DNA from 2 places in the Superficieibacter sp. HKU1 genome. Region 1 is predicted to be linked to the other one. Evidence: predicted binding sites of a transcription regulator. Region 1 holds the regulator's gene; the other holds the start of a gene.
The links. Region 1 encodes PhoB, which activates phosphate uptake and scavenging genes when phosphate is short. Its sites were predicted from a motif close to CTGTCATAAAACTGNCNNAT; they were not measured.

Region 1 (15,207 bases):
ATCAGCGCAATGATAAAGACCAGGAAGATCAGCCCGATTATGGTCGTCACCACACCGCCCGGAACCTTAAACTTCAGCGCTTTGGTCTCTTCCGGCGACAGGCGGCGGCGGAACGCCACCTGTGACAGGAGGATCATTATCCACACCCACACTGTCGCGAACGTTGCCAGCGAGGCAATCACCAGGAAGACATTTTCCGGAATGATGTAGTTAAGATATACCGCCAGCAGCAGCGCGAAGGTCATCACCACGACCGTCACCCACGGAATACCGCGACGTGACGTTTTGGCGAAAAATTTGGGGGCACTGCCCTGCTCCGCCATACCGTGCAGCATACGCCCCACGCCGAAAACGTCGCTGTTGATAGCGGAAAGCGAGGCGGTCAATACCACAAAGTTCAGGATACTGGCAGCAAAGGTGATCCCCATATGCTGAAACGTCAGAACAAATGGGCTGCCGTCTGTGCCGACCTGGTTCCACGGGTAAATGGACATAATCACAAACAGCGTCCCGACGTAGAACACCAGAATACGCATCGGCACGGAATTGATAGCGCGGGGAATGGAGGTCTGCGGATCTTTCGCCTCGCCCGCGGTAATACCGATAATTTCAATACCGCCGTAAGCAAACATCACCATTTGCAGCGACATCACCATCCCCAGCCAGCCGTTGCTGAAGAAGCCGCCGTTAGTCCACAGGTTATGGATCCCGGTCGGTTGCCCGCCGTTGCCAATCCCCCAGATGATGATGCCGACGCCCGCCACGATCATAATGATAATGGTGGCGACCTTAAAGAAGGAGAACCAGAACTCCAGTTCGCCGAACACCTTCACGCTCATTAAGTTGACCGCGCAGATGATCATCACCACGCTGAGCACCCAAATCCAGTGCGGCACATGCGGGAACCAGACGCCCATATAAATGCCGAACGCCGTAACGTCGGCAATGGCGACGATCAGAATTTCAAAGCAGTAGGTCCAGCCGGTGATATAGCCCGCCAGCGGGCCGAGGTTGTCCTGAGCGTAACGTGAGAAGGAACTGGCAGACGGGTTGTGGACCGACATCTCCCCTAATGCACGCATGATGATATACGCGGCAACGCCGCCGATAATATAGGCCAGCAGTACGCTGGGACCTGCCATTTTTATAGCATCTGCCGAGCCATAAAAAAGGCCGGTACCGATTGCCGACCCGAGTGCCATAAAGCGGATGTGACGGGTGCTCAGTCCCCGCTTCAGCTTGTTAGTACTTTCCATCGTTTCAAATGCCATTCAACACAAAAAATAAAAAACCACGGAACCCTAAGCTCCGTGGTTAAACGAACCGCCGTGCAACGATTAATGTGCGCTGGAGGTGACCTGGCGGCCCATGAGGCGATCGCAGATAACCGCCAGCACAATCATCACTACCGTTGGCATCAGCCACGCCAGCCCCTGCTCGGTAAGCGGTAAACGCTCGGTCCACGCAGGCAGGACATCTTTCAATGCCGAGGCTTTAATGCCGTCAATGATACCAAAAAGCAGGCTGATGAACATGGCGGGCGCAATCACGCGCGATGAATTATGCCACCATGGGCGGGTGAAGCTTAACACAACCAGTGCGATACACGGTGGATAGATCGCCGTTAATACCGGCACGGAAATCTGAATCAGCTGGCTCAGCCCCAGATTGGAGACCGCCATAGAGAACACGCCAAGGATAAACACCAGCGTGCGATAGGAGAACGGCAGATACTGCGCAAAGAACTCAGCGCACGCACAGGTCAGGCCCACTGCCGTCACCAGACAGGCAATGAAAATCAGCGCCGCCAGCAGTAAACTTCCTGCGCCGCCGAAAGTATGCTGAACATACGCGTGCAGAATAGTCGCACCGTTAGCCGACTGGTCAACTAACGTAGCGCTGTCGGAACCCAGGCGGAACAGCGCCAGATACAGCAGCGTCAGCCCAATACCGGCCATCAGCCCCGCCCATACCGTATAGCGGGTCAGCAGACGCGCTTCAGTAACGCCGCGCGAACGGGCAGCGTTGACAATCACGATACCGAAGACCATTGCGCCCAGGGTATCCATCGTCAGATAACCGTTAACGAAGCCGTTAGAGAAAGACCCCGTCTGATAAGCATCAATCGCATGGCTGATCGGGCCGGCAGGCCATACCAGCGCGGCGACGGAAAGTACCGTCAGGGCGAGAATTTTCATCGGCGCGAGGAAGTTGCCCACCGTGTCCAGCAGCTTACCGGGATAGAGAGAAACCACGATCACTAGCGCAAAATAGACCAGGCTGTAGATAAAGGTTGGCATCGCCCCGTCCCCCGTCAGCGGTGCAATACCCACTTCAAAGGAAACCGTCGCGGTACGCGGGGTGGCAAACAGCGGACCGACCGCCAGATAGCAGATGGTGGCCAGCAGAATACCCGCGCCTTTACCGATCGGCGTACTGAGGCTATCAATCCCACCGCCGACTTTCGCCAGCGAAATAACCGTCAGCACCGGCAGACCGACCGCCGTAATCAAAAAGCCAATGGCCGCCGTCCAGACGTGCTCGCCGGCCTGCAAACCGACCATAGGAGGAAAAATGATATTGCCAGCACCGACAAACAGGGCAAAGGTCATAAAGCCCAGAGCCATGATGTCGCGAGATTTTAACTGATGGGTCATAAATTATTTACTGCCTGTGGATGTGGTGTTGTAAATGAATTGTTGCTTTCCATGCGGGACGATCGCGCAGCAATTGCATATATTTCCAGCGGGATATACTCCCTGACTGACGTGACGAAGTATTGTTTTTCGATTTATCACGCAAAAGCAGTCGGTATGACAGCCTCTGGGGCGCAATTTAAACGCTTATAACGTTTTAAAGCAAGGCAGGATCGTAAAACCAGATGATTATGCTAATTCAGAATATTCAGCCAGCATGATGGACCAGTTATCAGAAAAACTGATGGCTGATCATTCGAACAAAAAAGCAGCAGGCGCGAGGATATGGCACCCGTTTCGCTTACCTGCAAACTAAACAGACCAGCCCAGGCTGGTCTGCGGAAAGTTACGGTTACAAGCGGCATAACCAGCCTAGTTTCTGGCAATGAATCGTTCCGGAAGCAAAAAGCTAAATTGCGTTCCTTCACCCGGCTTACTGGTAATGTTGAGGCGACTATCATGATGATTTAACGCATGTTTCACGATTGCCAGCCCCAGCCCGCTGCCGCCGGTCTGCCGCGAACGGGCCTTATCAACACGATAAAAACGCTCGGTCAGGCGCGGAATGTGTTCGGCAGCGATTCCCGGTCCGTTATCGTCAATGGTAAACAGTGCGCCATGAGGCGCGCGCTGCCAGTTGACCGAAATAGTGGTTCCGGCAGGCGTATGATTCACCGCGTTGTACACCAGATTAGAGATAGCGCTCCGCAACTGTTCTTCATTGCCCAGCACTTTTAACGAATCATCCACGGTAAAACGCAGCGTATGACGATCGTGGCTGAGGGTTTGCGCCTCGCGCTCTATCACCCGCAGCATCATCGGCACGTCAATCTTTTCATTGAGGGCCAGCGCAGGTGCCGCTTCAATCCTGGAGAGGGTTAATAATTGTTTTACCAGCGATTCCATACGCTGCGTCTGCTCGCGCATGGTATGCAGCGCTTTTTCGCGCGGCGCGCCTTCAAGCGTTTGCTCCTGCATCATCTCCAGATAACCCTGTAGCACGGTCAACGGCGTGCGCAGCTCATGGCTGACGTTGGCAAAGAAATTGCGTCTCGCGCCCTCAAGCTGGTGCATTTGCGTGGTATCGCGCGCCACCATCAGCCGCTGGTTTTCACTGTAGGGCATCACTCGAAATTCGAGGTGACGGCCATTATTGAGCACCAGATTCAATGGCCGGCTAAAATCGCGATTCTTCAGATAGAGCGTAAATTCGGGATAACGCAGCAGGTTAAGGATATTTTGCCCGTTATCGTCCGGCCAGCGCAGCCCCAGCACCTGCTGCGCCAGGCCGTTACACCAGAAAATCGTGCCTTCTTCAGTCGTCAGCACCACCGCATCCGGCAGCGATTCCGCGCCGCTGCGAAAACGTTTGATGAGGTTGCCCAACTCACGTCGGCGCTTTTTATTGCGTAGCTGCATCTGATGCAGTCCGTAAAGCAGAGGCTCCCAGCTGCCGCGGCCCGGCGGCGGTGTCATACTGCGATCGACCCATAGCCACCAGGAAAGTCGCAGTAAATTCAGAAAGTGCCAGACCAACAGCCCGGTCACCGCCGCCAGCAAAAACCACGGCAGATAACCGAAAAATGCCCCCAGTATCAGCGCAGGCAGGCAGCAGATAACCAGTTCAAAAACCAGCGTTTTCCATGACAGACGTTCCAGCACGCGTCACACTCCTGTCTGAGATCAGAAACGGGTCGAGAAACGATAACCCGTGCCGCGAACGGTTTGAACCATGCGATCGTGCCCGCTCTGCTCCAGCGCTTTGCGCAGGCGGCGGATATGAACATCCACCGTTCTGTCTTCCACGTAGACGTTGGTTCCCCAGACATGATTCAACAGTTGTTCACGGCTGTAAACACGTTCGGGATGGGTCATAAAGAAGTGCAGGAGCTTAAATTCAGTCGGCCCCATGTCGAGCGGGCTTTCACCGGTCATGACCCGGTGCGAGGAGGGATCGAGACTCAATCCCTGCATTTCGATGACCTCATCAACGGCCATCGGGGAAATGCGGCGCATCACCGCTTTAATCCGCGCTACCAGCTCTTTTGGCGAGAACGGCTTGGTGATGTAATCGTCTGCCCCGGTTTCCAGCCCGCGGACGCGATCTTCTTCTTCACCGCGTGCGGTGAGCATTACCACCGGGATTTCGCGCGTCATTGCTTCACGCTTGATATGTTTAATAAACTGAATGCCGGAACCGCCGGGAAGCATCCAGTCCAGCAGGATGAGGTCTGGCCAGGGTTCATTGAGCTGATTCACCGCGCTGTCATAATCTTCCGCTTCAACAGGCTGAAAGCCATTTTGTTCGAGAACAAAGCAAACCATCTCACGAATTGGAGCTTCATCTTCTACGACCAGAATACGTCTCGCCATTTTTTACCCTGTTTATCATCATTATGGATAGCGACGTCATTATGCGTCAGATTTATGACAGATTTATGAAAAAGATGACCGTGTGACGATTGCGTAAACGCGATGTGACAGCCAGCTTCGCCCCGCCTGCTTCAGAGGGTATAATCCGCTGTACGCTTTTTTGCCACGGAACCGACATGCGCATCATTCATACTTCAGACTGGCATCTCGGCCAGAACTTCTACAGTAAGAGCCGTGCCGCTGAGCATAGCGCTTTTCTTGACTGGCTGCTGGATACCGCTCAGACGCAGCAGGTTGATGTCATTATTGTGGCGGGCGATATTTTTGATACCGGCTCGCCGCCGAGCTATGCCCGCGAGTTATATTATCGTTTCGTGGTCGATTTACAGCAGACCGGCTGTCATCTGGTGGTGCTGGCCGGAAATCATGATTCGGTGGCCACGCTTAACGAATCCCGCGACATTCTGGCGTTTCTCAAAACGACCGTCATTGCCAGCGCAGGCGATAAACCGCACCTTCTGTTAAAGCGCGACGGCACGCCGGGCGCGGTGTTTTGCCCGGTGCCGTTTTTGCGTCCGCGCGACATGGTGATTAGCCAGGCGGGGCAATCCGGCAGCCAGAAGCAGCAACGTCTGCTGACGGCCATCACAGATTATTATCAGCAGCAGTATCAGGACGCCTGCGAGCTGCGGGGTGAGCAGCCATTACCGATTATCGCCAGCGGACACCTGACGACCGTCGGAGCCAGCAAAAGCGATGCCGTACGCGATATTTACATCGGCACGCTGGACGCCTTCCCGGCGCAAAACTTTCCGCCCGTTGATTACCTCGCGCTGGGCCACATCCACCGCGCGCAAAAAATTAACGGCAGCGAGCACATTCGCTACTGCGGCTCGCCCATTTCACTGAGCTTTGATGAGACAGGAAAAAATAAAAGCGTCAACCTGGTCACTTTTGCGGAGGGCAAACTCACCGACGTGACACCGCTTGAGGTTCCCGTCACGCAGCCGCTGGCTGTGATCAAGGGCGATTTTGCCGGCATCAGCGAGCAGCTTATGCAGTGGCGTGATGCGCCCGCGACGCCAAAGGTCTGGCTGGATATCGAAATCACCAGCGGGGAATACCTGCATGATATTCAGCGACGTATTCAGGCCCTGACCGAGGATTTACCGGTTGAGGTGCTTTTAGTTAGACGCAGCCGCGAGCACCGCCAGCGTATTCTGGAAGGTGAATTGCGCGAAACGCTCGGCGAACTGAGCGTTGAAGACGTATTTGAGCGCCGGCTGACCCAGGAAGATCTCGACGAGGCGCAGCAAAAGCGGCTGTTTACCCTTTTCGGTCAAACGCTGGAAACCCTGTCCGGAGAGGATGAAGCATGAAAATTGTCAGCCTGCGCCTGAAAAACCTGAACTCACTGAAAGGCGAGTGGAAAATTGACTTCGCTGCAGAACCGTTCGCCAGCAACGGCCTGTTCGCCATCACCGGCGCGACGGGGGCAGGTAAAACGACGCTGCTGGATGCGATCTGCCTGGCGCTGTATCACCAGACGCCGCGCCTTAGCACGCTGTCGCAATCGCAAAATGATCTTATGACCCGCGACACCGCCGACTGTCTGGCCGAGGTCGAGTTTGAAGTGAAAGGTGAAGCGTACCGCGCCTTCTGGAGCCAGAACCGCGCGCGCAATCAGCCGGACGGCAACCTGCAGGCTCCGAGGGTGGAGCTGGCGCGTTGTGCCGATGGCAAAATTCTTGCCGATAAAGTGAAAGATAAGCTGGAGCTGACCGCCACGCTGACCGGGCTGGATTACGAGCGTTTCACCCGTTCGATGCTGCTTTCGCAGGGGCAATTTGCGGCCTTTTTGAACGCCAAACCCGGTGAGCGTGCCGAGTTGCTGGAAGAGCTGACCGGCACCGAGATTTACGGCCACATTTCAGCGATGGTATTTGAAAAGCATAAAACTACCCGTACCGCACTGGAAACACTGCAGGCGCAGGCCAGCGGCGTGGCCCTGCTCAGCGCGGAACAGCAGCAGGCGCTGGAGCAAGGTTTGCAGGCGCTTATTGACGAGGAACGCCAGCAGGTAACGCTGCAGGCGCAGGCGCAAAGTCATCTCAACTGGTTAACGCGCCAGCAGGAGCTGGAGGCAGAGCACCAGCGTGCGCAAAACGCACTTGCCGGAGCGCTGCAGGCGCTGGCCCAGGCGCAACCACAGCTTACCGCCCTGACGCTGGCCCAGCCCGCAGAGCAATTGCGTCCTCTGTGGCGTCGCTGTCAGGAGCAGACCAGCGCAGTGAAGCAAACGCAGCGGCAGGCGCAGGAAGTAAATGCTTGCTTACAAACCGCATTAACCCTACGCGCTCAACTGCGGGCCAGCGCGGAACACCAGCAGGCTTCGCTGCAAACGACGCATAAACACCTGACTGACTGGCTTCAGGAACACGATCGCTGGCGTTTGTGGAGCAGCGAACTCACTGGCTGGCGGCATGCCTTTACCCAGCAAACACGCGATAACGCGCAGCTACAGCAACGACAGCAGCAATTAGCCGGCCATCAGCGAGAACTGGCTGCGCTGCCCGCCGTGACGCTTGCCCTTACGCCAGCCGAAGTCAGCGAGGCCCAGGCGCGCCATACTCAACAGCGCCCGCTGCGCCAGCGATTAAACGCATTACACCTGCGTCTGACCGCCGTCCATCAGAACCTGCAAAAGCTACACGGCACCGTTCAGGCCTCCCGGACGGAATACGCCACGTTAAATGAAAAAATTGTCAATCTGCGCCAGCGTTATAAAGAAAAAAATCAGCAGCTTGCGGATGTGCAGGCCCTTTGCCAGCTGGAAGCCCGCATTAAGGATCTGGAGAGCCAGCGCGCGCTGCTGCAATCCGGCCACCCTTGCCCGCTCTGCGGCTCCACGACGCATCCTGCCGTCGAGGAGTATCGCACGCTCGAACCCAGTGTGAATCAGGCCCGCCGTGACGCGCTGGAAAAAGAGGTCAGATCGCTGGCCGATGAAGGCGGCAAACTTCGCGGCCAGACGGATGCGCTGCAACGCCAGCAGCAACGCGACGAAAGTGATATCCAGACGCTCACCCAGGAGGAGCAAGCACTTACCCAGCAATGGCAGACGCTTGGCGCCACGCTGCAAATAGCCCTGCAACCGCAGGACGACATCACGCCGTGGCAGCAGGAGCAGGATCGCTATGAAGAGCAGCTCCATCAGCTGAGTCAGCGGCAACGTCTGGAGATACAGATTGCTGAGGCGAGCCAGCAAATCACCAGCTTTGCACAACACGTCACTGCCCAGCGGACGACGCTGGAAACGGCGCTTCAGGCACTGTCGCTGAGCTGGCCTGCTGAAGGCGATGAATCCACCTGGCTGGCGGCGCGGGAAGAAGAAGCCCGGGCGTGGCAAACCCGCCAGACGGAGCTGGCCTCGCTTCAGGAGGCGCTGGCGCAGCTTATTCCATTACTGGAAACCTTGCCGCAAACCGCAACCTCCCCGGCGTCCGGGCCAGTGTCGCTGGAGGGCTGGCGCAGCACGCATGACGACTGCGTGAAGCTGGAGAGCCAGTGGCACACTCTGCAACAACAGGAAACGCTGGAAAAATCGCGTTTACACCAGGCGCAGGCGCAATTTGACGCGGCACTCAGCGCCAGCCAGTTCGCCGATGAGCAAGCATTTCAGGCCGCACTGCTCGATGAGCCGACCCGTCGCCAGCTGGAATCCCTGAAGCAATCGCTGGAAAGTCAGCTTCAGCAATGTCAGGCGCTGGCGCTACAGGCGCAAAATCAGCGGCAGGCGCATCAGCAGCACCTGCCTGAAGGGCTCTCGCCGGAGCAGAACAGTGAGCAAATCCGGCTGGCCCTGGAGCAGCTGAACCAGCGGCTTCGTGATATCGGCTTACGGCAGGGCGAGATCCGCCAGCAGTTAAAACAGGATGCGGATAACCGCCAGCATCAGCAGACGCTGATGCAGCATATTGAGCACGCCGCGCAGGAACTGGCCGACTGGAGCCTGCTTAATGGGCTGATTGGTTCCCGCGACGGCGATAAATTCCGTAAATTCGCCCAGGGCCTGACGCTCGACAATCTCGTCTGGCTGGCGAATAAACAGCTTAACCGTCTTCACGGACGGTATTTGCTCAAGCGGAAGGTCAGCGATGCGCTGGAGCTGGAGGTGGTCGATACCTGGCAGGCAGATGCGGTGCGCGATACGCGGACTTTGTCCGGCGGCGAAAGCTTCCTCGTCAGCCTCGCGCTGGCGCTGGCGCTTTCTGACCTGGTAAGTCATAAAACGCGCATTGATTCCCTCTTCCTCGACGAAGGATTCGGCACCCTGGACAGCGAGACGCTGGATGCCGCGCTGGACGCGCTGGACGCGCTGAACGCCACCGGCAAAACCATTGGCGTCATCAGCCACGTCGAGGCGATGAAGGAGCGCATTCCGGTGCAGATTAAGGTGAAAAAGGTGAACGGTCTGGGGTACAGCAAGCTCGACAGGGTATTCGCCGTTGAGGAATGAGGATAGGTTGGCAGGCGAAACAGGGTAAAACGGCGCTGGGGGACGGCGCTGGCACGGCGGCGCTATATGCCCGGCGGCGCTGCGCTTGCGCGGGCCTACGGTCGGGGCACGGCGCTGGTTCGGGCCTACGGTAATACAACGGATTGATATTGTTGCTTTTGTAGGCCGGGTAAGCGCAGCGCCACCCGGCATAACAGGGCACAGAGCAAAACCGTTCTCACCCCCTGTCATTAACGTTGCGGCCACAACCAGGCGGCACCGCGTACCCCGCTGGAATCGCCGTGCACCGCTTTGCGGATCGGCGTTTCACACTCGCCGCCAAACACCCAGTTTTTAATCAGTTGCGGTACGGTTTTATACAACCTGTCGACATTACTCATCCCGCCGCCCAGCACAATCACGTCAGGATCGAGAATATTAATTACGTGACTCAGCGATTTTGCCAGCCGCAGTTCATAACGACTAAGCGCCAGCTCTGCCAGCGGGTCCAGCTCATCCACCAGACGCATGATTTCATTACCTTTTAGCGAACGCCCGCTTAACCGCTGGTAATCGGTCGCAAAACCGCTGCCGGAAATAAAGGTTTCAATACACCCCTGCTTGCCACAGTAACAGGGAACTTCGGCACGATAGCGCAGTTCGTCTTCATCCATCCACGGCAGAGGATTATGCCCCCACTCGCCTGCGGTACCGTTGCCACCGCGATGCGCCTGCCCGTTCAACGCAATGCCTGCCCCGCAACCGGTGCCGATAATCACCGCGAAAACCGTTTCTGCTCCGGCGGCGGCCCCGTCCACGGCTTCAGAGGCGGCCAGACAGTTGGCATCGTTGGCCATTCTTACTTCGCGTTTTAGCCGCTCGCTCAAATCCTTATCAAAAGGCTGACCGTTGAGCCACGTCGAGTTGGCATTCTTCACCACCCCACTGAAAGGTGAAATCGATCCCGGTATGCCAACGCCAACCGTTCCCTCCATGCCGGTGGTTTTTTCTGCCTGCGCCACCAGCGTTGCGATGGTCTCTATCGTCTGCGCATAGTCATGGGCAGGCGTCGGCAGACGATGGCGGTATAGCTGCTGCCCGTCATCACTTAACGCAATAACTTCAGTTTTGGTGCCGCCTAAATCGATCCCGATTCGCATACTTTCGTCCTCAATTGTTCACAATATCAAAAGCGTAAAACCGTCAGCCCGGATTAGCAATGCAAGCAAAGCGACAATTCGTTATCATGCCGGCTGGATTTAACGACAACGCTGTGGAAATTATCATGCTGTGGTTCAAAAATTTAATGGTTTACCGTCTTAGCCGCGACATCTCCTTACGCGTCGAAGAGATGGAAAAGCAGTTAGCCGAGCTGTCGTTTACCCCCTGCGGAAGTCAGGATATGGCGAAAACCGGCTGGGTACCGCCGATGGGTTCACAAAGCGACGCCTTTACCCACGAAGTTAACGGGCAGATCATTATCTGCGCGCGGAAAGAAGAGAAGATCCTTCCCTCTCCGGTGATCAAGCAGGCGCTGGAAGCTAAAATCTCGAAGCTTGAAGCCGATCAGGGCCGCAAGCTGAAGAAAACCGAAAAAGATTCTCTGAAGGATGAAGTGCTGCATTCACTGCTGCCACGAGCTTTCAGTCGTTTTAACCAGACGATGATGTGGATCGATACCGTCAACGATCTGATTATGGTCGACTGCGCCAGCGCCAAAAAAGCGGAAGATACCCTGGCGCTGCTGCGTAAGAGCCTTGGCTCGCTGCCGGTGGTTCCGCTGACGCTGGAAAACCCGATCGAGCTAACGTTGACCGAATGGGTGCGCTCCGGCACCGTCGCGCAGGGTTTCCAACTGCTGGATGAGGCCGAACTGAAAGCGATGCTGGAAGACGGCGGCGTGATCCGCGCGAAAAAGCAGGATCTGGTCAGCGATGAGATCGCCGTGCATATCGAAGCGGGTAAAGTGGTGACGAAACTGGCGCTGGACTGGCAGCAACGCATTCAGTTTATGATTTGCGACGACGGTTCGCTTAAGCGCCTGAAATTTGCAGATGAACTCCGCGATCAAAACGATGATATCGAACGCGAAAACGTGGCTCAGCGCTTTGATGCCGACTTTACGCTGATGACCGGCGAACTGGCCGCCCTGATCAAAAACCTGGTAGAAGGGTTGGGCGGCGAAGCTCAGCGCTAATGACTCTGTGGGATGACAACTTCATCCCACCGTCGACAAGAAACTCGGTGTTACAGGTAGCGACAAAGGTAGGAAGTCGGCTCAGCCACCTGCAAATGAAATTCACTGTGGCCCGGCACATTGAACACCTGCCCGGCGGTATAGACTTTCCACTCGGTTTCATTCGGCAACAACACATTCAACGCGCCGCTCACCACCGTCATCTCTTCTGCGGCGGCGGTACTAAACGTATATTCACCCTCGGCCATCACGCCAACGCTGGCCCGGCCAGTGCTGCTGCTGGTAAAGCCAATAGATTTCACTTTTCCTGAAAAGTATTCGTTACTCTGAAGCATAGCTGACCCTTATAAGCAATTGATGATTAACCAATATAGGGGGCAAACTCCCTCGCTGTCACGTGAAATTAACACTATACCAGCAGTTCTGAGGCCAGCCGGGTGATCAGAACGTTGGAGAGTAAAACCGGCACATCCAGCGCTTTTTGCAGCAGGTCTCGATGATGTTGATAAAAGCCCAGACAATCGAGCATTAACACGTCTGCGCCGCGCTCAATCAGTTCTCGTCCTGCGGCAATCAGCTCGTCATCAGAGGAATAAAGCGGATGCGCCAGCGAATAAAGCGGCGGATTTTCCAGTACCTGCCATTTAATTTTTTGTGCGGGAATAAGCTCTTCCATCGGCACAATGACGCCAACCTGATGACCGTCCACAATTGAGGCAACCAGCGGCGGAATGATCCGCAACGGTTCGAGAAGGATAGAATTGTGCGCCTTCATGCCAATAATTTGAGCGGTACTCATCAGGATGATGACATCATAGCCCTGAGTATCCAGTACATCGATGACCGCCTGGAGATCGCGCTCAACTTTGGCGCGAGAAACCGCGGCAGGTTGCAGATCGCTGAGCATGGTCAGGAGCGCTTCTTCTCCCGGCTCAACGGCGTAATCTTCCATAACATCTTCACGCGACATTTTGCCCAACAGGCTGATATGGGTGATTTGGTCTTCCCTGATATGTTCGGTCAGGAGCGGCAATACTTCACGAACGGGAACTACGCCAATCGTTAACATCGCCAAAGTCGCACTCATGTCTGTCACCTTATTCACTACCGTTACTACGAAACTTATACCGCCCTGCAACCCTCTGGATGCGAGGGATAAACGCTCAATAAGCGAAGCCGCAGATGAGCGTTTAAGGTGCTTATAAATTCCTGAATGCTTCCGGAATGTACCAGTAAAGCTCGATACTAATCGTTTAGTAGCATTTTCAACAGGTGAAAAATGTGATTCATACCAGGTTAATCACGCTTTAGGAATATATTCAGGTACAGGGAACCGCCAGATTCAGCTCTTATCCGGATCTTCATAGCGCCGTTTGGCATCCAGCGCTTCCTGTTCAGTATTGTGCTCGCTTATCAGAGAGTCCGGTTCCGGATGATCCGCTCGCAGCTGATACCAGGTCACCTTTGGATGGTCGGTCCCTTTTTCAACCACCTCAATACGGGCCTTACGCGGATAGGGAGGGTTTGTCGGCATAGATGTTCCTCATAATTTGTTATCAGAACTATGAGTATAGACGCAGGCTGTCAGACGCGGACAAGCTTAGCGCCGCCAGCACATCGGCAATAATACGTTCAGGCGGCTGCGCGGCATCAACAATATAGTGGGCCGCCTCACAGTAAAGCGCTTCACGTTCCGCCAGCACGTCACGGATTTCTTCCCCGAGCGGTTTCGCCGTTAACGCCGGGCGCTGCCCTTCTTGCGGAAAGGCTTCGAGACGAGCCGCCAGAACCGCAACCGGCGCGCGCAGATAAATGACCTGCCCGGTCTCGCGCATAAAGCGGCGATTAACCTCTGCCAGCACCATTCCGCCCCCGGTAGCGATTACCGTGGACGGCGCAGCCACCGCTTGCAGCGCCTGTGTTTCGCGAGCGCGAAATCCTTCCCACCCTTCTTTCGCCACGATCCCTGCGACGTTCATTTGCGCCCGCTCCTGAAGCCAGTGGTCGGTATCAACAAAATGCCAGTTTTGCTCTTGTGCCAGCGCCTGACCAACGGTGGTTTTACCGCAGCCGCGTGGGCCAATGAAGAAAACGGGTTGCGTCATAAGATGGAATTCTCCCGGATACTGCGAGGCAATGAAATTTACACCAAAGAATGAAATATACTATCAAACTAGTACAAAAAAATATGTAAATCTTTAGTTACAATAAATGATAACGCCGCTAGCACAGCGAGGGGTTATCAGGGCAAACGCTAGCAAAACTGTAAACATATTATTGCACATTTTGCCGCCCGTCCCTACCCGCACACTTTATTTCTTCTGCTGGAGAAGCCATTTATCCAGCTCGGCAGCAAAACGCTGGCGGTCACGTTGCGACAGGCTATCCGGACCGCCGGTCTGGATCCCGCTGGCGCGTAAGGTGTCCATAAAATCACGCATCGTCAGCCTTTCACGGATAGTGGCCTCTGTATAACGTTCACCGCGCGGATTTAATGCCGCACCCCCTTTAGCCAGCACTTCGGCCGCCAGCGGAATATCGGCGGTGATCACCAGATCGCCCGCCGCGCACAGACGGACAATTTCGTTATCGGCTACGTCGAAACCGCTTTCGACGCGCAGCGTGCGGATCACGCGTGACGGCGGCGTGCGCAGCGTCTGATTGGCCACCAGCGTAAGCGTGGTCTGCGTGCGCTCGGCAGCGCGGAATAAAATGTCTTTTATGACATTCGGACAGGCGTCCGCATCAACCCAAATAGCCATCCTCACTCCTGTTTGTTCAATGATCTCTGCAACCTGTCGCCAGAGTGCAGGAAGCTTTAGCCCTGAAGAATAATCCGCGTTAAGCTTATCGCCCAGACAAATTACACGCGGAGAAAGGTGATGGAGAAAAAAATTGGGTTTATCGGCTGCGGAAATATGGGTAAAGCGATCCTCGGTGGACTTATCGCCAGCGGCCAGGTACAGCCAGAAAAAATTTGGGTCTATACCCCTTCACCGGAAAAAGTGGCTGCGCTGCACGAGCAGTATGGCGTAAACGGGGCGCACAGCGCACAGGAAGTGGCGCAGGCAGCGGATATCGTTTTCAGCGCGGTGAAGCCTGCCATCACGGTTAAAACGCTGAATGACATCGCCTCCAGCTTCAATAAAGACTCGGTGGTGATTTCCATTGCAGCGGGCGTGACGCTGGCACAACTGGCGACCGCGCTGGGTCACGACCGCAAAATTATTCGTGCCATGCCGAACACGCCGTCGCTGGTTAACGCCGGAATGACGTCACTGACGCCCAACGCACTGGTTAACGATAACGAAACCCAGGAAGCACTGACGATTTTTCGCAGCTTCGGCGAAGCGGAAGTCGTCGCCGAAGCTATTATTCACCCGGTTGTCGGGGTGAGCGGCTCGGCACCAGCGTATGTGTTTATGTTTATAGAGGCGATGGCT
Region 2 (15,207 bases), 860 kb from region 1:
GGTTAAAGGCGGACCCTCTTTTGGCTGAGTTGCCTTGAGCAGCGCCAGTTGCAGACCGTGCATCAGGATCATAAATACCATTGCCACGTTGATAAAAATGTTGGCAGGAAACTTAAACGGATGCACCACATTCAGAAGCAAAAATGCCCAGACGCAGAGCATAAGCAAACGACCAAGATTAATCAGCATGTTGTTCTCCTTGCGCATCGCGCTGATACAGACGGTAAGCGACCTGGCCCGCCACTTTTTCACGGTATAATTGCCAGCTGGCCGGGACCGGCGGCATGCCGTTCTCTACTTCACTTTCGACGTAGATAAGCGCGTTATCCGCCAGCCAGCCGTGACTTTCCAGCAGGTGCAATGTCTCTTCCAGCAATCCTTTCCGAAAAGGAGGATCGACAAACACGATATCGTAAGGCGTCCCTGGTCGATTAAGGAACGCGAGCGTATTACCCGTTTCGACCCGCCCGTGAGTTGCGTTAAGTGTTGCAAGATTTTTCTGTAGCTGCCGGGCGACGCTGCGTTCCATTTCAAGCAGCGTGGCCTGAGCCGCGTAGCGTGACAGCGCTTCCAGCCCCAGCGCACCGCTCCCGGCGAAGCAGTCGAGACAGCGGGCATCGACCATTGACGGGGCCAGCCAGTTAAATAACGTCTCTCTGACCCGGTCCGTGGTAGGGCGCAGACCGGGGCTGTCCGGAACCGGTAATTTACGGCCACGCCATTGCCCGCCGATAATGCGAATCTGGCCGCTGCCTGCGTGATTAGGTTTCTTCATTAAATGCTGCTCTGGTCACTATTTCGGCCTGCTATTCTAACGATGCGACGCTTGCGGTGAAACCTTATTCCGCAAGCGGTGATGCGAGTTAAGTTAAGTGATAGACTAGGTTACGAATTTCATCCTGATTTTCAGCGCCCGGCAGTATGGTTCCGGGGCTGAGCTTTGAATTAACAGCGGGGAGTGTGGTCGCAAATGGCGAAAGAAAAAAAACGTGGCTTTTTTTCCTGGCTGGGCTTTGGTCAAAAAGATGACGAGCAAACGGCACAGGCGGAGCAAAAGCCCGAAGAACAGTTGCCGGTTGCAGACGAGGCCGCGCCAGAAGCAGAGCCGCGTAGCGAGGCAGAAACCGACGCGTTTGCTGCTGAGATTGTTGAGGTAACGGAGCAGGTTGCGGAAAGCACCTCGCCGCAAGAAGCTGCGCAGCCTGAGCCGGTTGTCGAGCCCGAAGCGATCGTTGAGGTTGAGCCGGTTGTTGAGCCTGAAGTAATTATCGAGGTTGAACCGGTTGTTGAGCCTGAACCTGTTGTCGAACCTGAGCCAATCGTTGAACCCGAACCGGTTGCCGTCATCGAACATGAAGAACTACCGCTGGCGGAAGAACTGACGCCCGCCACGGTTGAGCCGGAAGAGTGGGTTAGCGAACAGGAGCCGTTAGCGCCGGAAGACGCCCCGATTAGCGACGAAGAGCTGGATGCGCTGGCCGCCGAAGCGGCGGAAGAAGCCGTGATCGTGGTGCCGGTCGAGGAAGATGCGCCCCAGGAAGAGGTTGCTCAGGAGCAAGAAAAACCGACCAAAGAAGGTTTCTTTGCGCGTCTCAAACGCAGCCTGGTGAAAACAAAAGAAAATCTCGGTTCCGGATTTATCAGTCTTTTCCGCGGCAAGAAAATCGATGATGATCTGTTTGAAGAGCTGGAAGAACAGCTGCTGATTGCCGATGTGGGCGTCGAAACCACCCGTAAAATCATCGCTAATCTGACCGAAGGCGCGAGCCGCAAGCAGCTACGCGACGCCGAAGCGCTGTATGGCCTGTTAAAAGATGAAATGGGTGAAATCCTCGCAAAAGTGGACGAACCGCTTAATATTGAAGGCAAAACCCCGTTTGTGATTTTGATGGTCGGCGTCAACGGCGTGGGTAAAACCACCACGATCGGCAAACTGGCACGCCAGTTTGAGCAGCAGGGTAAATCGGTAATGCTGGCCGCGGGCGATACCTTCCGTGCCGCCGCGGTTGAGCAGCTTCAGGTGTGGGGCCAGCGCAATAATATTCCGGTGGTCGCGCAGCATACCGGTGCCGATTCCGCCTCGGTGATTTTCGATGCGATTCAGGCGGCGAAAGCGCGCCATATTGACGTACTGATTGCCGATACCGCAGGGCGTTTGCAAAACAAAGCGCACCTGATGGAAGAGTTAAAGAAAATTGTCCGCGTGATGAAAAAGCTCGACGTGGACGCGCCGCATGAAGTCATGCTGACGCTGGACGCCAGCACCGGGCAAAATGCGGTAAGCCAGGCCAAACTGTTCCATGAGGCAGTGGGACTGACCGGGATCACGTTGACCAAACTGGACGGTACGGCGAAAGGCGGGGTGATCTTCTCCGTCGCCGATCAGTTCGAAATTCCGATCCGCTATATCGGCGTCGGCGAACGTATAGAGGACTTGCGTCCGTTTAATGCGGGCGATTTTATTGAGGCACTTTTTGCCCGAGAGGATTAATAATGATTCGCTTTGAACACGTCAGCAAAGCCTATCTCGGCGGGAGACAAGCGTTGCAGGGAGTGACTTTCCACCTGCAGCAAGGCGAGATGGCCTTCCTGACCGGGCATTCCGGCGCGGGGAAAAGTACGCTGCTTAAGCTGATCTGTGGCATCGAGCGGCCCAGCGCCGGGAAAATTTACTTCAGCGGTCACGACATCAGTCGGCTTAAAAACCGTGAAGTTCCGTTTTTACGCCGGCAAATCGGGATGATCTTCCAGGATCACCACTTGCTGATGGATCGCACGGTATTCGATAACGTGGCTATTCCGCTGATCATCGCGGGAGCCAGCGGCGATGATATCCGTCGTCGCGTTTCAGCGGCGCTGGATAAAGTCGGGTTGCTTGATAAAGCGAAAAACTTCCCCATTCAGCTTTCCGGCGGTGAACAGCAGCGCGTGGGGATCGCCCGCGCGGTGGTGAATAAACCCGCCGTATTGCTGGCGGACGAACCGACCGGTAACCTGGACGACGCGCTGTCTGAAGGCATTTTACGCCTGTTCGAAGAGTTTAACCGCGTAGGGGTAACGGTACTGATGGCGACGCACGATATCGGACTGATTTCCCGTCGTACGTATCCGATGCTGACCCTCAGCGACGGTCATTTGCATGGAGGCCATCACGGTGAATAAACGCGACGCTGTGAATCACATCAGGCAGTTCAGTAATCGCTTCGACCGCTTTCGTAAGCCACAGGGTGGCGCGGGTGACGGCAATCGCGGTGCGCCAAAACGTAATAAGCCTGCGCCAAAAGCGGCGTCGCGTAAGACCAACGTTTTTAACGAGCAGGTGCGCTATGCCTGGCACGGCGCGGTCCAGGATCTTAAAAGCAAGCCGTTTGCGACCTTCCTCACCGTCATGGTGATCGCCATTTCCCTGACGCTGCCGAGCGTCTGCTATATGGTGTACAAGAACGTCAGCGAGGCGGCGGCGCAGTATTATCCTTCGCCGCAAATCACCGTCTATCTCGACAAAGCGCTGGATGACGATGCCGCGGCCCGCGTCGTGGGGCAGCTTCAGGCGGAGCAGGGCGTCGATAAGGTCAACTACCTGTCGCGTGAGGAAGCGCTGGGCGAGTTCCGTAACTGGTCAGGCTTTGGCGGCGCGCTGGACATGCTGGAAGAGAATCCGCTTCCTGCTGTGGCAGTGGTCATCCCGAAACTGGACTTCCAGAACACCGACTCGCTCAACACCCTGCGCGACCGCGTCAGCCGCGTGCAGGGCGTAGATGAAGTGCGCATGGATGATAGCTGGTTTGCGCGTCTGGCCTCGCTCACCGGGCTGGTGGGCCGGGTGTCGGCGATGATTGGCATACTGATGATTGCCGCGGTATTTCTGGTCATCGGTAACAGCGTGCGCCTGAGCATCTTTTCCCGTCGTGACAGCATTAACGTGCAAAAGCTGATCGGTGCGACGGATGGTTTCATTCTGCGGCCGTTCCTTTACGGCGGCGCGGTGCTTGGCTTCTCCGGCGCGTTATTGTCGCTGATTTTGTCCGAGATTTTAGTCATGCGGCTCTCTTCGGCGGTGACTGACGTGGCGAAAGTGTTTGGCACCCAGTTTTCGCTCAGCGGCCTCTCTTTTGATGAGTGCCTGCTGCTGTTACTGGTGTGCTCAATGATTGGCTGGGTCGCTGCCTGGCTGGCTACGGTGCAACATTTACGTCACTTTACGCCTGACTAAAAAATTTCTGATATACTCTTCCCCTGCAATGCAATATTCCCTGTGCAGGGGAAGCGTAGCCAACCATTCCCGTCTTCCCTTGCCTGACTCTTTCAACGATATGTCACATTTTGTGCGTAATCTATTCACACGGTTGCATTGAACTTGTGGATAAAATCACTGTCTGATAAAAGAGTGGATGATATTCTCGTTGCTCGTACGCACTGGCACGTTTGTTGCTGTATCACGGGACAAGCCGCTGCCGGTAAGCTGTAAATTGAGAGGATTTGAATGACCAAAGAAATGCAAACTTTAGCTTTAGCCCCTGTTGGTAACCTGGAGTCATACATCCGGGCTGCGAACGCATGGCCGATGTTGACGGCCGATGAAGAGCGGGCGCTCGCTGAAAAGCTGCATTACCAGGGCGATCTGGAAGCAGCTAAGACGCTGATCCTGTCACACCTGCGCTTTGTTGTTCATATTGCTCGTAACTACTCGGGCTATGGCCTGCCGCAGGCTGACCTCATTCAGGAAGGTAACATCGGCCTGATGAAAGCCGTGCGCCGTTTTAACCCTGAAGTCGGCGTGCGCCTGGTCTCCTTTGCCGTGCACTGGATCAAAGCTGAAATTCACGAATACGTGCTGCGTAACTGGCGTATCGTGAAGGTCGCCACCACTAAAGCACAGCGTAAGCTGTTCTTTAACCTGCGTAAAAACAAGCAGCGTCTGGGCTGGTTTAACCAGGATGAAGTCGAAATCGTGGCGCGTGAGCTGGGCGTGACCAGTAAAGACGTGCGTGAGATGGAATCGCGGATGGCGGCGCAGGACATGACGTTTGATATGTCTTCCGACGATGAATCCGACAGCCAGCCGATGGCACCCGTGCTGTATCTCCAGGATAAAACGTCTAACTTTGCCGACGGCATTGAAGATGACAACTGGGAAGAGCAGGCGGCGAACAAGCTGACCGATGCGATGCAGGGCCTCGACGAGCGTAGCCAGGCTATTATTCGCGCGCGTTGGCTGGACGATGACAATAAGTCCACGCTACAGGAGCTGGCCGACCGCTACGGCGTTTCCGCTGAACGTGTGCGTCAGCTTGAAAAGAACGCGATGAAGAAACTGCGCGCCGCTATCGAAGCGTAATCCGCGCCGTACCCCGATAACCCCTGGACACGTCCGGGGGTTTTTGTTTTCTGCCTCCCCACCATAATCCTTTCCTCTGTCTGACTCCTGACATTCACTGGCGTTAATTCACGCTATGGCAAACAATTAGCTGTGCGCTCTATCCGTTTCGGGCTTCTTGTGGCAGGGGGTTATCGTGAGTAATGAATCACTCAATCAGCGACGTTTACAGGCAACGCCGCGCGGCATCGGCGTTATGTGCGGCTTCTACGCCGAACGGGCAGAAAACGCGACGCTGTGGGACAGTGAAGGAAAAGAAGTTATTGATTTTGCAGCCGGTATCGCCGTGCTGAATACCGGACATCGCCATCCGGACGTGGTGGCCGCTATCGAAAAGCAACTTCAGGCTTTCACCCATACCGCTTATCAAATCGTTCCGTATGAAAGCTATATTTTGCTGGCCGAGCGTATTAATGCCCGGGTGCCGATCGATGGCGTGGCCAAAACCGCGTTCTTCACCACCGGCGCGGAAGCGGTCGAAAATGCGGTAAAAATAGCGCGCGCTTATACCCGGCGTCCCGGCATTATCGCCTTTGGCGGCGGCTTCCACGGGCGTACCTCCATGACCCTCGCGCTGACCGGCAAAGTTGCGCCTTACAAAACAGGCTTCGGCCCGTTCCCCGGTTCCGTTTTTCACGCGCTTTATCCGAACGAACTGCACGGCATCAGCACGTCTGAGGCACTGAAAAGTCTCGAACGTATTTTTAAAGCTGATATCGGGCCGGATCAAGTCGCCGCTATTATTCTGGAGCCGGTGCAGGGAGAGGGCGGATTTAACATCGCGCCGCCCGATTTTATTCAGGCGTTGCGTGCGTTGTGCGACACCCACGGCATTTTGCTGATTGCCGACGAGGTTCAGAGCGGCTTTGCCCGTACCGGCAAACTGTTTGCGATGGAACACTACGCGCAAAAAGCGGATCTTATTACCATGGCGAAAAGCCTGGCGGGCGGGATGCCGCTCTCCGCCGTGGCCGGGCGCGCAGACGTGATGGATGCGCCCGCGCCGGGTGGCCTGGGCGGGACGTATGCGGGTAATCCGCTGGCGATTGCTGCCGCACACGCGGTACTGGACGTGATTGACGCAGAGCAGTTGTGCACCCGCGCCCGCGAACTGGGGGCGCATCTGGTGGAAGTGCTTAATAACGCCCGATCAGAGTGCGCATTCATTGTCGATGTTCGTGCGCAAGGCTCAATGGTCGCCGTCGAGTTTAACGATCCGCAGACCGGCCAGCCTTCGCCAGAGTTTACCCGACAGGTGCTGGAAGCTTCACTGGCCGAAGGACTGCTGCTATTAAGCTGTGGCGTCTACGGCAACGTCATCCGTTTTCTCTACCCGCTGACGATCCCGGAAGCGCAGTTCCGCAAGGCGCTGGAGATTATTTATCGCGCGTTAACGCGCTAAATCTGCTGTTTTTCCCCGGTAGCGCTGCGCTTGCCGGGGCATTCCTTCGCCCACTTCTTATTACTGCGACAAATTAGCTATTCCAAAATCATAAAAATGGGGTATGTTTTAGCATAGAATGCTGAAAAGACACGCTCAGCAGTCTTACAATCAAAATAATGTGTCGCATAACAACATCACAACACACGTAATAACCGCAATAATGGGGAATCTCAGGATGAAAATGAAGGGTAAAGCGTTACTGGCAGGATGTATCGCGCTGTCGTTAAGCAACATGGCGCTGGCTGAAGACATTAAAGTGGCCGTGGTCGGCGCAATGTCAGGCCCGGTAGCGCAGTATGGCGACCAGGAGTTTACCGGCGCTGAACAGGCCGTCGCCGATATCAACGCCAAAGGCGGCGTGAAAGGCAACAAACTGACCATCGTAAAATATGACGATGCCTGCGACCCGAAACAGGCGGTGGCGGTGGCAAACAAAGTGGTTAACGACGGCATCAAATATGTTATCGGTCACCTGTGTTCTTCTTCTACTCAGCCCGCGTCGGATATCTATGAAGACGAAGGCATTCTGATGATCACGCCAGCGGCAACCGCGCCGGAACTGACCGCCCGTGGTTACAAGCTGATCCTGCGTACTACCGGTCTGGATTCCGATCAGGGGCCGACCGCCGCGAAATATATTCTTGAGAAAGTGAAGCCGCAGCGTATCGCGATTGTTCACGATAAACAGCAGTACGGCGAAGGTCTGGCGCGCGCGGTTCAGGACAACCTGAAGAAAGGCAACGCGAACGTGGTGTTCTTTGACGGTATCACCGCCGGTGAGAAAGATTTCTCCACCCTGGTGGCGCGTCTGAAGAAAGAAAACATCGATTTCGTTTACTACGGTGGTTATCACCCGGAAATGGGCCAGATCCTGCGCCAGGCGCGTGCGGCGGGTCTGAAAACGCAGTTTATGGGACCGGAAGGGGTAGCGAACGTCTCACTATCTAACATCGCCGGTGATTCTGCCGAAGGGATGCTGGTCACCAAGCCGAAGAACTACGATCAGGTTCCGGCTAACAAACCAATTGTGGATGCTATCAAAGCGAAGAAACAAGATCCGAGCGGCGCATTCGTGTGGACTACCTACGCAGCGCTGCAATCTCTCCAGGCCGGTCTGAACCAGTCTGACGAGCCGGAAGAGATCGCTAAATACCTGAAGGCGAACAAAGTCGAAACGGTGATGGGGCCGTTGTCCTGGGATGAGAAAGGTGACCTGAAAGGCTTTGAATTCGGCGTTTTCGACTGGCACGCCAACGGCACGGCGACCGACGCGAAGTAATCATTTTGCTTAACCCTCTCCGTTAAGGCTGTCTCTTATACACAAATCCTCCGGCAACATTGTCGGAGGATTTTTTTTGAATCTTTTCTGTCTATGGTCGGCCTTATCGACCAGCAACGCTGGTGCCGTGTGACGGCGGATTACGGGGGAGCGTCCTTCAGTTTCTTCATTTGCGCTTATATAGTCATTTGTTTGTTCGTTATGGTTATAAATATCATGATCAGGAGATCTGAACGAGAGGCAGCCGTTTAGGGGAGGGTATTCCTTTGGCAACTCTCCGCACCCCCATGTTGAAATACGCGCTTACCGGGATTATCATATGTACGGATTAACACCGTACATATTGCGAGGAACTATGCCTGTACTAAAGAAACAGCGCATTGATCTCAGGCTCAGCGATGACGATAAAGGCATGATTGAAGAGGCGGCTGTACTCACCAACCAGACAATCACTCAATTTATGCTGCGCAGCGCGTCTGAACGTGCCGCACAGGTGATTGAACAACATCGTCGGATGGTCCTGAATGATGAATCGTGGGCGCGTGTGATGGATGCACTCAGCAACCCACCTGAACCCAATGAAAAACTGAAAAAAGCAGCCAGACGTCTACAAAACATGGAGTAAAGCGTGGACGAGTTAATTATTGAGCTTTTTGCTGACGCGACAGAATATAACCTCAACGAATTTGACTGCGGCGAAGAGACATTAAACCGCTTTTTATTTGAACACCTCAGCCGTCAGCACCATAGAAAAATCCTGCGTGGCTATGTGCTCAGAACCACAGGGCCTGTTCCTGCTGTTTTAGGGTACTACACGCTTTCCGGAAGCTGCTTTGAAAAAGCGTCTCTTCCCTCAAAAACACAGCAGAAACAAATACCTTATCGAAACGTACCCAGCATCACGCTCGGGCGTCTGGCCGTAGACAAAAGGCTTCAGGGTCAGGGATGGGGAACCATGCTTGTAACCCATGCTATGAAGGTTATTTTTGGCGCATCTCAGACTGTTGGCATCCACGGCATGTTTGTGGAGGCGCTAAATGATAACGCCAGAGCATTTTATCTCAGCCTGGGGTTTATTCCGCTATCAGGCGAGAACAATCATGCGCTCTTTTATCCTGTGAAATCCATTGAATCGCTTTTTGCGTCAGATATAGCGTAATGTGTAAATCGTCTACCACCCGCCACCACCGCCGCCTCCCGAACCGCCGCCGGACGAACCGCTGTCCGATGACCCCGACCCGCCTGAACCTGAATCCGACCCGCTGGAGCCTGAATCGGATGAGCCGCTGTGCGAGTTAAACGTCGGCATCTCCTGAGAAGAACTGTAAATAGCGTGGTTAAGATGATGCAGATGCGTCCAGTCAGCGCCGGAGAATGCGGTTGATGTCGCGCCGATGCCGCTCAGATATGCCGTAAAACCATTCGTCCAGGATTTTCCCACGCCGAGCGCCAGCGCGGCAGGCAGCAGGCTTTCAAAACTGAGTATCGTCTGACGGGGCTGGTAAACCGTCTGGTGGTGATGTTTTTCCGCCGTTTTGAGGTAGCGCTTCAGCCCTTTTGCCATCGCCAGCGCATTCAGTCCGCGCTGGGTATAACGCGGGGTGATCCAGCAAAAAAGCAGGCACAGTACGATAGCGACGGCGAGTGCGCCGGGATAACCTGCCGGGATCTGCTCAAGGGGAGGCAGCATGGCCGAAAGGAACACCGTACATCCTGTAATTAAACCCGCGCCGAATAAAAACGAAAACAGCAGCACCAAACCTCTGTTACGTCCGGTTTCGCGCGGATTGAAGATCGCTATCAGGAAGACCAGCAAAAGTATCAGTCCCGGAATCAGCATAAGCAGTCCCGGCAGCGTCAGTACTGCGACCGGAGTATTAAAAAATATTCCACAAATCAGGGGAATGAACAGGGCAAGCAAAATACAGCGACGTACGGGTTTACCCCATTTCCGGAAAAGCAGTTCCCGTTGCGCTTCACAGCGCTGAGTTAACCATTTACGCGCGTGGTTGACCATCGGCTGACGGGCGATGCGCAGATCGATACGGCTGCCATTACCGCCAAAAAGGATGTTCAGTAATTTCTGGTCGTCCGCCGTTAAACGTGGATTCCCTCCGGCAGACAGACGGGTTAACGATGGGGCGTTGTCGGAGGTCATACTGAGCGTCATACCTCCTTTGGCTACCAGCCCCAGCAGATCGCTGGTAAAAGCCACATCATCATAAATCCGGCGGGTGATAAAGCGCAGGTAGCCCGGCGACATACCGGCGGGGAGGCTGTATTGCGGCGTCACAGGCGGCATTTTCAGTCCGTCTGGCGTCACGTTTCTCCACCACCAGAGCAGGTAATACAACCCCATCAGCAGCACAGGGAGCCACAGTATGCTGGTATTCAGCGTCGGCAACAGCACATGCGCCAGGGGCGCAGTGGCTTGCGGGGTGGGTGCCCGGGCAAGTACCGTGCGCGGCCAGGTATAAACAACGGTCAGACCTTCCCCTTTTTTCAGCGGCTGCGAGGTTTCAACGCCGCCATCAGGGCGCAAAATGGCATTATGCTGTTTTGCCCCCAGTGGCCCAGTATAGACATCTATTGAGCGCAGACGGGTATCTTTACCGTCTTCATTCAAATAACCCGCCGCGTCAGGCAATTGCAGATGAAAACTGGCCTGGCTAATGGGCCAGTTCCAGTCGTTGCCCGTTACGTTCCAGTAAAGCTCATCCCCGTCAGAAAAACGGCTGAAATGGTTGCTGACCTGATAGCGAATTTCATAGCGGTAAATGCCTGGCTTCAGCGTGCGATCGGTGTTGCCAATACGCACCGTCAGCGTCTTGCCTGAGGCTTCAAGGCTGTAAGGTTCCGCTACCTCGTTACGAGAAACAGACTGGATCTGATAATCGACGCTGAACATCTTGCCGTCAGGACGATGCCAGGAGAGGGGAAGAGTGCGAAAAATACCGCGCCGGATCTCCTTGCCCAACGAAATCACGGTGATATTTTCCTGCACTTCCATCCGGCCATCCGGGGCGAAACGGGCGCGGGAGTCGAAGGAAAGAATATGTTCATAGGTTCGTGCCGCATTGGGCTGTAATCGGACCATATTCACGGCGGCAGGGGTATTCTCTGTTATCAGGATCAGCACGAGTGCCAGTAAGGCTGCTCGCCACCCTAATAAACCAGTCATAGCATTACCCCTTTAATGATAAGGGGCTTCTTCAGATGTTTGTACTGTGAAGAGTGATTCCCCGGGAAAATAAAAGGCGCCCGATGGTCATCAATAAAACGGTACCGACGTATTTATTGCTGCCCGTCAGGCAAAAATGAGCTACCGTTATTGACGCTCAACCGCCAGTCTGCCAGTGATTTACAGGCGAAATAAGCGTGATGAAGGTTATCGTACCGAAGTTGGGGGAGTAAACACCCAGTAATGGCGGGTATCGTTGCAAGAACTCCTCACGGCGGCGCCGAAAGGTAAACTCACGTAATGCTATCGCTTCACCCAGCCGTTCGCCTGTGCGGTAAAGCCCAGCGCCTGCATAAACGCCGCCATCACGCCCCGGTCTTCCACGCCGACATCCGCCATCCACCAGGAGGCGATGCCAGGGTTATCGCGCACAACCTCTTCCACCAGATACTGACCGACGCCGCGACGGCGGGTGACTTCACGCACGCGCAGGGAATCCAGTGCGCCTTCGGTGCCGCTTAACGTCACGCGGACCGCGCCGAGCAACCGTTCATTAAATCGCGCCGCGTAGAGACGATGCGTGTCATCAACGCGTAGTGAAGAGGGTGAATACTCCGGCCAGATTTTACCCAGATCGACGTAATCCTGAGCGCTCAGTGTTTCCAGACGGATGATAGTCAGTTTCATTAGCGGCATATCCAAAGCAAAAAAGTATGACGATTTTACTCATTTTCCTCCGGCATACGCTTTCTCTTTTTGAAGCATTCATCAGGTGATTAATTTTTGACGGGTCCAAAGCGCAGTGTGAAACAGTAAGGATCGAAAAATAAGCAGAATTTTAACCTAACAGGCAGCGTTTTATTCCACGCATTGTCCCGTTATTTTATGCTGCAATGCGGGCTTTTTTTTGTTTATCTCCGCCTTAATACAGAATATTATCTCTGCTTAATCGACTGAAATATAGCGGTTTTAGTCTGGATTGCGCCACAAAACAGCGCTAAACCATTAAAGATGCTGGTAAAAGTAGCGTTGTTTACAAAAAGTACAGAATGCTTTTTAACCATAAAAAAACAAAATATTTACATCATCACGAACGGGGATTCAGAAGTATGAAAAGGAATGCAATAACGCTTATCGCGGGCATCATTACGCTGGCCTGTGCGCACACAGCGATGGCGGAAGAGATCAAAGTCGCCGTTGTCGGCGCGATGTCCGGTCCGGTAGCCCAGTGGGGTGATATGGAGTTCAACGGCGCACGCCAGGCGATTAAAGACATCAATGCGAAAGGCGGCGTAAAGGGCAACAAGCTGGTCGGCGTGGAATATGACGACGCGTGCGATCCAAAGCAGGCGGTAGCCGTTGCCAACAAAATTGTTAACGACGGTATTCAGTACGTTATCGGGCATCTCTGCTCCTCCTCAACGCAGCCTGCCTCTGATATCTATGAGGATGAAGGCATCCTCATGATCACGCCGGGGGCGACTAACCCTGAACTTACTCAGCGAGGCTATCAGTACATTATGCGTACTGCCGGGCTGGATTCGTCGCAGGGGCCGACCGCTGCAAAATATATTCTGGAAACGGTGAAGCCACAGCGTATCGCCATCATTCACGACAAGCAGCAGTACGGCGAAGGGCTGGCGCGCTCGGTGCAGGATGGCCTGAAAAAAGGCAATGCTAATATCGTCTTCTTTGATGGCATCACCGCCGGGGAAAAAGATTTCTCCGCGCTGATTGCCCGCCTGAAGAAAGAGAACATCGATTTCGTGTATTACGGCGGCTACTACCCGGAGATGGGGCAAATGTTGCGCCAGGCGCGTTCCGTCGGCCTGAAAACGCAGTTTATGGGCCCGGAAGGCGTGGGGAATGCATCGCTTTCTAACATCGCCGGTGATGCGGCGGAAGGGATGCTGGTCACAATGCCAAAACGCTATGACCAGGATCCGGCGAACAAAGGTATTGTAGACGCGCTGAAAGCTGACAAAAAAGATCCGAGCGGACCTTACGTCTGGATCACCTACGCTGCCGTGCAGTCGCTGGCAACGGCAATGGATCGCAGCGGCAGTCAGGAACCGCTGGATTTGGTGAAAGATTTGAAAGCGCACGGGGCAAATACCGTGATTGGGCCGCTGAACTGGGATGAAAAAGGCGATCTGAAGGGATTTGAGTTTGGTGTCTTCCAGTGGCACGCCGATGGGTCTTCCACGGTAGCCAAATAATAGTCCCGCCGCCCGGTTTCGTCCGGGCGGGTTGAGAAAGGTTATTTTATGTCCGAGCAGTTTCTCTATTTCTTGCAGCAGATGTTTAACGGCGTCACGCTGGGAAGCACCTACGCGCTGATCGCCATCGGCTATACGATGGTTTACGGCATTATCGGCATGATCAACTTCGCTCACGGCGAAGTTTACATGATTGGTAGCTATGTCTCCTTTATGATCATCGCCGCGCTGATGATGATGGGTATTGATACCGGCTGGCTGCTGGTAGCCGCCGGGTTCATCGGGGCAATCGTAATTGCCAGCGCCTACGGCTGGAGCATCGAACGGGTGGCCTACCGGCCGGTGCGTAGCTCCAAGCGCCTGATTGCGCTGATCTCCGCCATCGGGATGTCGATCTTCCTGCAAAACTATGTCAGCCTGACCGAAGGTTCGCGCGATGTGGCGCTGCCCAGCCTGTTTAATGGTCAGTGGACCGTCGGCAGCAGCGAAAACTTCTCTGCCTCCATTACCACCATGCAACTGGTGATTTGGATTGTGACTTTCGTGGCAATGCTGGCGCTGACGATTTTCATCCGCTATTCACGGATGGGACGCGCCTGTCGCGCCTGTGCGGAAGACCTGAAAATGGCAAGTCTGCTGGGCATTAATACCGACCGGGTCATTGCCCTGACCTTCGTGATCGGCGCGGCGATGGCAGCGGTAGCGGGTGTGCTGCTCGGACAGTTCTACGGCGTAATTAACCCCTACATCGGTTTTATGGCCGGGATGAAAGCCTTTACCGCCGCGGTGCTCGGCGGCATCGGCAGCATTCCGGGGGCGATGATCGGCGGCCTGATTCTGGGTGTGGCCGAAGCGCTCTCCTCCGCCTACCTGAGTACGGAATATAAAGATGTGGTGTCGTTTGCTCTGCTGATCCTGGTGCTGCTGGTCATGCCGACCGGTATTCTGGGCCGCCCGGAGGTAGAGAAAGTATGAAACCGATGCATTTTGTCATGGCGTTGCTTTCTGCCGCGATGTTCTTCGTGCTCGCCAGCGTCTTTATGGGCGTTCAGCTGGAGCTGAACGGGACAAAACTGGTGGTCGATACGGCGGCGGACATCCGCTGGCAGTGGATTTTTATCGGTACGGCGGTGGTCTTTTTCTTCCAGCTATTGCGTCCGGCATTCCAGAAGTCGCTGAAAAGCGTCTCCGGGCCGAAGTTTGTCCTGCCAGCGATTGATGGCTCAACGGTTAAGCAGAAGCTGTTTCTACTGGCGCTGCTGGTGATTGCCGTAGCGTGGCCGTTTATGGTCTCGCGCGGAACGGTGGATATCGCCACCCTGACCATGATTTACATTATTCTCGGCCTGGGGCTGAACGTGGTGGTCGGGCTGTCCGGCCTGCTGGTGCTTGGCTACGGCGGCTTCTATGCTATCGGTGCCTACACTTTCGCGCTGCTCAATCACTATTACGGTCTCGGCTTCTGGACCTGCCTGCCGCTGGCGGGACTGGTGTCGGCGGCGGCGGGCTTCCTGCTCGGCTTCCCGGTGCTGCGCCTGCGTGGCGACTATCTGGCGATTGTGACCCTGGGGTTCGGTGAAATCGTTCGTATTCTGCTGCTCAATAATACTGAAGTGACCGGTGGCCCGAACGGCATCAGCCAGATCCCGAAACCGACGCTGTTTGGTCTGGAGTTCAGCCGCAGCGCGCGTGAAGGCGGCTGGGATA

Region 2: the regulator PhoB is predicted to act here: its motif matches at 4,303-4,322, upstream of rpoH (RNA polymerase sigma factor RpoH).

The regions. Positions count from the first base shown of each region.
Region 1 covers NZ_CP119754.1:1,204,082-1,219,288, reverse strand. The annotation lists gene proY (proline-specific permease ProY) at 1-1,256, opposite strand, end outside; gene brnQ (branched-chain amino acid transporter carrier protein BrnQ) at 1,338-2,657, opposite strand; gene phoR (phosphate regulon sensor histidine kinase PhoR) at 3,069-4,358, opposite strand; gene phoB (phosphate response regulator transcription factor PhoB) at 4,380-5,069, opposite strand; gene sbcD (exonuclease subunit SbcD) at 5,246-6,448, shown strand; gene sbcC (exonuclease subunit SbcC) at 6,445-9,588, shown strand; gene mak (fructokinase) at 9,819-10,727, opposite strand; gene rdgC (recombination-associated protein RdgC) at 10,853-11,764, shown strand; gene ppnP (pyrimidine/purine nucleoside phosphorylase) at 11,815-12,099, opposite strand; gene P0H77_RS05805 (AroM family protein) at 12,174-12,851, opposite strand; gene P0H77_RS05800 (YaiA family protein) at 13,107-13,298, opposite strand; gene aroL (shikimate kinase AroL) at 13,327-13,869, opposite strand; gene P0H77_RS05790 (YaiI/YqxD family protein) at 14,077-14,526, opposite strand; gene proC (pyrroline-5-carboxylate reductase) at 14,647-15,207, shown strand, end outside.
Region 2 covers NZ_CP119754.1:344,666-359,872, forward strand. The annotation lists gene P0H77_RS01635 (DUF1145 family protein) at 1-189, opposite strand, end outside; gene rsmD (16S rRNA (guanine(966)-N(2))-methyltransferase) at 179-775, opposite strand; gene ftsY (signal recognition particle-docking protein FtsY) at 971-2,491, shown strand; gene ftsE (cell division ATP-binding protein FtsE) at 2,494-3,162, shown strand; gene ftsX (permease-like cell division protein FtsX) at 3,155-4,213, shown strand; gene rpoH (RNA polymerase sigma factor RpoH) at 4,484-5,338, shown strand; gene P0H77_RS01665 (4-aminobutyrate--2-oxoglutarate transaminase) at 5,514-6,779, shown strand; gene livJ (branched chain amino acid ABC transporter substrate-binding protein LivJ) at 6,997-8,100, shown strand; gene P0H77_RS01675 (DUF1778 domain-containing protein) at 8,456-8,725, shown strand; gene P0H77_RS01680 (GNAT family N-acetyltransferase) at 8,729-9,259, shown strand; gene P0H77_RS01685 (DUF2207 domain-containing protein) at 9,272-11,110, opposite strand; gene panM (aspartate 1-decarboxylase autocleavage activator PanM) at 11,585-11,968, opposite strand; gene livK (high-affinity branched-chain amino acid ABC transporter substrate-binding protein LivK) at 12,391-13,500, shown strand; gene livH (high-affinity branched-chain amino acid ABC transporter permease LivH) at 13,549-14,475, shown strand; gene livM (branched chain amino acid ABC transporter permease LivM) at 14,472-15,207, shown strand, end outside.